DNA from 2 places in the Brevibacillus sp. HD3.3A genome. Region 2 is predicted to be linked to the other one. Evidence: riboswitches for the same ligand, from Rfam matches in the RefSeq annotation. Region 2 holds a riboswitch; the other holds the start of a gene.
The links. Region 2 has a riboswitch for S-adenosylmethionine ahead of metK (methionine adenosyltransferase). Riboswitches for the same ligand answer to the same signal wherever they lie in the genome.
Positions count from the first base shown of each region.

Region 1: it holds a riboswitch for S-adenosylmethionine, as region 2 does, so the genes downstream of both, HP435_RS17805 (homoserine dehydrogenase) here and metK (methionine adenosyltransferase) in region 2, are expected to answer to the same signal.

Region 1 is NZ_CP085874.1:3,857,891-3,861,783, forward strand. Features, by position in the region: gene HP435_RS17800 (hypothetical protein) at 80-232, shown strand; gene HP435_RS17805 (homoserine dehydrogenase) at 266-1,528, opposite strand; SAM riboswitch class I at 1,608-1,718, opposite strand; SAM riboswitch class I at 1,867-1,972, opposite strand; cobalamin riboswitch at 2,656-2,854, opposite strand; partial or broken gene HP435_RS17810 (IS256 family transposase) at 3,364-3,893, opposite strand, start outside.
Region 2 is NZ_CP085874.1:5,580,223-5,584,115, reverse strand. Features, by position in the region: gene HP435_RS26145 (S8 family peptidase) at 1-1,127, shown strand, start outside; SAM riboswitch class I at 1,306-1,406, shown strand; gene metK (methionine adenosyltransferase) at 1,539-2,750, shown strand; gene HP435_RS26135 (polysaccharide deacetylase family protein) at 2,894-3,893, shown strand, end outside.

The DNA of each region.
Region 1 (3,893 bases), 1.7 Mb from region 2:
TTTTTTGGCGAAACTTTTCCATATTGCTTTCGTAGACCATAGTAGAACCACTTTTTCCAGCGAAAAGGAGGCGGCACATATGACCGGATTGATTATCACCGTATCGGCGATCGGCCTTATTATACTCTGCAGTTATTTCATGACCAAATGGGAAAAAGTCATCTTCCCCGGCAATCAGAAAAACGGGCCTTCAGATACCGATCAACAGCTCTCGGATAAAAAAAGCAAGTAGAAAGGATCAGCGCTGATCTAGACAGACTGCGAGCTATGCCGATTCGATCAGCGGGAAGCAGCGCACGGAAAGTCCGAAGTCACTTTTCAGCACTTGCTCATGCTCTGCGCGAATACCTGTAGCGATCAAGCCCGCGCGCAGCACACCGCCCAGATCGAATTGCACCTTCAATTTCGTCACGTTCACGCCAGCCTCCCGCAAGAAATGCAGCACGCGATCAGGTGTGGCGGCGATACACGAGCCTTCCAAATAACACAGCACCCGTTCGTCTTGCCCTTGCTCCAACTGAGCCGCGGCATTTTTTTCTGTCCAAACAGGATGCGGCGTAAATGGCTGGGTCAACAAGTAAGCCAAATCTTCAACGACAGCGCTTGCGGTCGGCAGTTCGCCTGCACCCCGGCCCGTAAACAACAGGTCGCCCACGATGTTCCCGGAGAGCTGCACCGCATTGAACGCATCCTGGATTTGCGCCAACGGATGGGCAATGGGCAGCACAGTCGGCTGAACCGATAGGCGGATGCCTTGCTCGGCTTTTTGTGCCTGGGCAATCAGCTTGATCCGGTAACCCAGCTCGCTTGCGATCCGGATGTGTCCGGCAGACAAATCGGCGATTCCTTTACGCACGACATCCGCAAGCGGCAACGACTCCCCGTACACAAGCTGCGCGAGAATGTACAATTTGTACATGGCATCGAAACCTTCCACATCCGAACGCGGATCAGCTTCCGCATAGCCCAGCTCCTGCGCCTGCTTCAGCACTTCCTGATAAGAGAGCTGTTCCGCCTCCATTTTCGTCAAGATGAAGTTCGTCGTCCCGTTGAGAATACCGCGAACTCCTTGGATGTCATTTGTGCGCAAAAACTGCCGCAGCACACTCAAAATCGGAATCCCGCCAGCTACGCTCGCTTCATAAGCCAGATGCACCTGATGCTGGTTAGCCAGATCGACAAGCTCAGGGCCGCGTTTGGCGAGCAGCTCTTTGTTCGCCGTTACCACATGGCAGCCTTTTTCAATCAGGGCACGCACGTAATCATACGTAGGCTCGACACCGCCCATTACCTCCACGACAATGTCCACATCGCTTTTTAGCACATCCTCAAAATCGGTAGTCAAAAGCGCAGGATCAACCTGAACCGCCCGTTCTTTTTCCGAATCGCGAACCAATGCTTTGACAATCTCGATCCGTTTGCCCAACCGCTGCGCCAGCTTCTCCTGTTGCGAGCGAATCGTTTTGATGACGCCGCCCCCTACTGTTCCCAATCCCAGCAATCCTACTTTGATTACACCTGCGCTCATTATTACCACCTCATGTCATGTTTTGGAAAAATAAGAAAAACCTTCTTGCTAAGAAGAAGGTTTGGCATCAAGGTCCTTCTCCTTATCTCCCAGAACGATTTTCGTCCTGCAGGAATTGGCACCTTGTCACAAACTGCGTAACGGTTGCCGGGCTTCATCGGGCCAGTCCCTCCACCTCTCTAGATAAAGAAAACTATGAATTTTTGTTCTTTGCTAGATGTCAGTTCTCTCTTGTCTTTGAAATTGGGCAAATGTTTGCCTCGTTCCCACTTTTTCATACATCAAAAAACCTTCTCCGCTAAGAAGAAGGTTCGTCTTGACTGCTACGAGGCACCCGCTTCTTATCTATCGAGACGAAACGTCCCGCAGGAATTGGCACCTTGTCGCAAAAGCAACGGTTGCCGGGCTTCATCGGGCCAGACCCTCCACCTCTCTGGATAAGAACTATGATTTGCTATTGAGCCTATTCTAAGAAATTCCAATGCATTCGTCAACACAATTCTTTTTGTTTGCTGACAAGACTCGCAAGCAGGAAGACAGAACGGCAACCCCCTCAGCAAAGCAGCCGTTTCCACGCGCAAACACACTTTCCACTTCTGCCATGTTGCAGCAAGCGCACGTAACGATTCCTGCTTCGCTTTCCTCTGGCACTTCTTTTTCTTCAACATAGCCGCACCATGGACATATGAAAAGCTGAACCACGCCACTCCCTCCTTTTCAGCGGTTACAATCTGGCAGCCATGCCACCTAAAAAGCAGTTGTGCGCAAGCATGCGATATGCTTGTCCTGATAAAGATCCAGTCAAGCAACTTCAATCACGAGGCGGGCACTGAGTCTATTAACAGGCTACCGCAACGGCATACACCCTTAATTCCCTTGACAGGCGCATTAACCGCGCAAATAGACCCTAGATAGAGCAATCACGAGACACCTCTTGCTCCCTCGACAGGCTACATCAATCACAGTCAACTCCGGCTTCCTCGATGGCCTTCTTCCATTCCCCAAACAAAAAAAGCATTTTCCGACGACCGATACGATCGTTAGAAAATGCGCAAGCAAAGAGAAACGTATTCGTCCCCCTGCTGTCATGGCGAGTCCTCTAACACCTCCCTATCTCCCGTAGGTCCATCAGTGTCGTCGAAACAGGCAGGTCTCCTGACTTTGGGATCATCGTCTGGCGCTGCCTTCCCCATCCAAGTCTGGACAAGTGGCCTGTATGCGCAAAACTCCCCTCTTACAGTGGCGGGACCGTGTCGGATTTGCACCGAGCTTCCCTATTATCCTTGCGGCGATATACCTCAAGGAACCTGTTCCCACATATGAAATTGGAAAAATCACTACTGTTATTGTACCCTACCATTGCCGAGATAGGGAGGGCGAGTTGCGAGCGGCAGCGAAAAGATAGCGAGGAACACGCAGCGACAGCTGGAAAGCGAAAAACGAGAAACGAAAAGCGAGTAACAAAAAACGAGAAACGAAAAACGAGTAACAGAAAATGAGCGACGGAAAGCAAGCAGCAGAAAACAAGCAACGGAAAACGAGTAACGCAAAACGAGTAACGCAAAACAAGTAACGCAAAACGAGTAACGCAAAACGAGTAACGCAAAACGAGTAACGCAAAACGAGTAACGAAAAGCGAGTAACGAAAAGCGAGTAACGAAAAGCGACACACAGAAAGCGAAACAGCGGGCTTCTCCGGGAATGTAAATTTTTTTGTGTAAATGGGTTTTTAACGGGTGGACAGTTACGTCAACGGCTTTACATGGAGTGGCGGGCATGATAGGCTCGCTTGCCATGCGATGCATATTTTACTGGCATCGCCCAATCGCAAGAAATCATGCCCGCAGAGGCTCCATGTCAAGCCGACTCAACAGTTGATTATGCGGACAGTTCCCCTTGCAATCGATCTCCAAAATGGATGGCAAGTTGCGATATACATTCTTTCCAACTCCGAAGCGGCATAGTCCATTTCTTCGATGCCTCAACGGTAGCCAGATAGATGATTTTCCGTAGAGCATCGTCGGATGGATAAGCCGTTTTGTCTTTGTGACCTTACGGAGTTGCCGATGATAGCCCTCGATGATATTCGTCGTATAAATCATCTTGCGTATCTCTGGGGATAGCTGAAATAGGCGGTCAGTTCGAGCCAGTTGTTTTCCCAGGAGCGAATAATGATGGGGTACTTCTTTCCCCACTTGTCTTTGAACGTAGAAAAAAGCAGTCTCAGCTTCTTCTAACGTAAGGGCTTGATAGACTTTCTTTAAATCTGCCAAGACTAACTTTTCTTCTTTGAACGGAACATATTTCATAGAGTTACGAATCTGGTGGATGACGCACAGTTGAATTTGGGTTTTCGGAAAAGCAG
Region 2 (3,893 bases):
ATAACAAGCGGGTGGACTTGGTACTTGCCATCGGAAAGCAAGAGCCGGGAAAAAATACGGTCTGGGACCCGGTATACGATAACAGCGACAGGGATAATCCTTCCGAACGTGCAAGCAAGGACGTCTCGCCAGGAAAATACTACATTCGCGTCAGCGAGTATCAGCAAAATGCAATGAACGGCGAATATCGCCTCGATCTCGCCTTTACCCCGTTGAAAAAAGATGGGAACGAGCCGAATAATACGTATAGCAAAGCTGCTCCGCTTGCCAGTGGAGGAGTCATGTCAGGAACCATTCCGGCGTCGACAGATTCAGACTGGTTTCAATTTACATTGGATGCGGAATCGTACGTCACAGTTCGCGCTCCGTTCATCCCGGTAGCAAGCGGGTTTCACATTGCCCTTTACAATGAGAAAAACATGAACGTGGCGCTTGCTTCGACAACCGAAGTGGCAGAGCGGTCAGACCAAGGCAGTGAAATTTTCGGCATACGGCTGCCTAAAGGGAAGTATTTCGTGCGCATGAGCAGCATCGTGCCTTTCAAGTACGATTCCTACAAATTGACGCTCAGCCCGCAGCCGCTCATTTCCGGCTATCGGGATATTTCTAACCACTGGGCGCGTGCGCAAATCGCCAAGCTCAGCGACAAAGGCATCATCAAAGGCTTCGACGACGCAACATTCAAGCCGGATCAGGCAGTGACCCGCGCCCAATTTGCGACCATGCTCGTTTCGACGATGCGTGTCACCGGCTCGAAAGTAGCCAGTATGTACACGGGCAAGGACGTCTTTTCCGATTTGCCAAAAAAGCACTGGGCGTACAACACCCTTGGGGTAGCTTATCAGCTCGGAGTCTTGAAGGGGTATCCAAACAGTCAACTCAAGCCTGATCAGGCGGTAACGCGGGCCGAGATGGCCTCCATGATCGCCAGGGCGAAAGGGGTAGCTGTGAATAGCCGCAGCGTGTCCTCTTATCGCGATGTTCCGGTCAACTATTGGGCATCGCCGGCGATCGAGGCGTTGACGCAAAAAAAGTGGCTGAACGGATATGGCAAGACCTTCAAGCCTCAGGGAACCGCTACGCGGGCCGAGGTTGTTGTATTGATCGCCAAATCGTACCAAGTATAAAGAGGCTTGACCAGCTTGTGCAAAAGGCGCTGTCCATGCGCTACAGTCATCATCGCTCGCTTCCCGCAGGCGATTTCATCAACGTTTTGTACAGGCTGGCCTGCTTCGAACCGGAGTTGTGGGAAAAGTCTATTGACACCACCCCGAAAAACAATTATTCTATAATCCGTAATGGATACTCTTATCCAGAGCAGGCGGAGGGACTGGCCCTATGAAGCCCGGCAACCGACTAGAGCGGTGCTAACCAGCAGGACGGAAATCTGTTCTGGCCGATAAGAGGATGAAGGAAGCTAAAAGCGCTCAAACCTTTTCCTCCGAAAGATGGAAAAGGTTTTTTATTTGCGTTTACGTCGATAAAATCCTGACTCGGCTACCAAACTATTTGTATGAGGTCAAAGGAGGTATTTTCTCATGGCTTTGCAAAAAGGTCGTCGTCTGTTCACATCTGAGTCTGTAACCGAAGGACATCCGGATAAAATTTGTGACCAAATTTCCGACTCTATCCTGGACGCCATCCTGTCCAAAGATCCAAACGCTCGCGTAGCGTGCGAAACTTCTGTAACGACAGGTCTGGTTCTCGTAGCGGGTGAGATCACAACCAACACTTATGTAGACATTCAAAAGCTGGTTCGCGAAACCATTCGTGAAATCGGCTATGATCGCGCTAAGTTCGGCTTTGACGCTGACACTTGCGGTGTTATCACAGCAATCGGCGAGCAATCCGCTGACATTGCACTGGGTGTAGACCAAGCACTGGAAGCGCGCGAAGGCAAAATGACTGACGCTGAGATCGAAGCGATTGGTGCAGGTGACCAAGGTCTGATGTTCGGCTTTGCTTGCAACGAAACACCTGAGTTGATGCCATTGCCGATCAGCATGTCCCACCAACTGGCTCGTCGTTTGACCGAAGTTCGCAAAAACGGCACACTCGCTTACCTGCGTCCTGACGGTAAAACACAAGTAACGGTTGAGTACGATGGAGACAAGCCTGTTCGCATCGACACGATCGTTATCTCTACTCAACACGCTCCTGAAACAACTTTGGAGCAAATCAAACAAGACCTGGTTGAGCATGTAATCAAACCAGTAGTTCCAGCTGAACTTCTGGATGCTGAAACCAAATACTTCATCAACCCAACTGGCCGTTTCGTTATCGGCGGACCACAAGGGGATGCTGGCTTGACTGGCCGCAAAATCATCGTAGACACTTACGGCGGATACGCTCGTCACGGCGGCGGCGCGTTCTCCGGTAAAGATCCGACAAAAGTAGACCGCTCCGGTGCTTATGCTGCTCGCTATGTTGCGAAAAACATCGTGGCAGCTGGCTTGGCTGACAAGTGCGAAGTACAAGTAGCGTATGCGATTGGTGTAGCACAACCAGTATCCATCGCAGTTGATACTTTTGGTACAGGAACTGTTTCCGAAGAAGATCTCGTGAAACTCGTTCGCAAACATTTCGACCTGCGTCCAGCTGGTATCATCAAACAGCTCGACCTGCGTCGTCCTATCTACAAACAAACAGCGGCTTACGGCCACTTCGGACGCAATGACCTGAATGTTCCTTGGGAGCAAACAGACAAAGCAGAAGTCCTGAAGCAAGAGGCTGCTCAACTGGCAAAATAAGCACGGCAAAGAAAGAGCCTGGTAAAAGCTACTGGGCTCTTTTTGTTATGGGAAGAAATTTCCAATTATTGGTGAATCCTGATCAAAGGGAAAATGTAGGACTGTGTCGAATCTCCTAGTGAGGAAGTGAAGGAGGGGTTTCTTTGCCGAACAAAAGGCTCTTCCTGACAGTGTTTATCAGTTGTTTACTGTTGGTTGTGACGATATTGGGGCTTGGTGATTTGTACCAGTCAAAAAAGAATGCGCAAAAAGTGCAACCTTTTCCCCAAGTCGATACGTCTATAAGCATAAGCGAGACGGAAAACGCTGAGCCAAACGTCACGCGAAACGAAAAAGCAACGGTAAAGCCGCAAAAGTGGTATAACAATCAAGTCGTCGTCCTGACGTATCATCATGTGACAGATGCTGCAGGCCAACGTTACGTGATTGCGCCCGAACAATTCGCAGAACATATGGCATTTTTGCACGAAAATGACCTGCATCCCATTACGCTGGATGAGTTTTTGCGCTTTGTCGATACCGGGAGCTTGCCGACAGAAAATGCTGTCCTGATTACGTTTGATGATGGCTACGAAAGTTATTATACGAAGGCTTTTCCGATATTGCGTACATACGGCTACCCGTCAGTGAACTTCGTGATTGCAGGACGCTTGCGAGATGTAGCCGAACGAAAACGGGAGAACATGACGACGCCACTCACGCGTCAACAAGTCATGGAAATGCTTCACTCTGGCTTGGCTGATATTGGTTCTCATACCTACAGCCTGCATGAAGAGGAAGCGCGGAATGAATGGGGAGAGATGGGACCAGAGACTGCTCCCGTCTACTTGCAGGATGTAAAGCGATTAGAAAATGAAAAGGAATACAGGGATCGGCTCTATGTTGATTTCAGTATGTCTCGCGCAGGTTTGCACGGTTGGATGAGCAAGGACATTAAGGCGATTTCACTGCCTTTTGGCTACACGAATCCGATCGTTTTGGAAACAGCCCGACAAGCAGGGTATGAGTATGTGTTTACTTCTACGCCCGGTTTCGCCAAACGAGGGGTAGATCCTTTTGCCATCCCACGCAATGATGTGGGTCTGCGAGACGTAGATGAGGTCAAACTCCAACAGCTGTTCACGAAAGCGAAAAAAGAGTTCG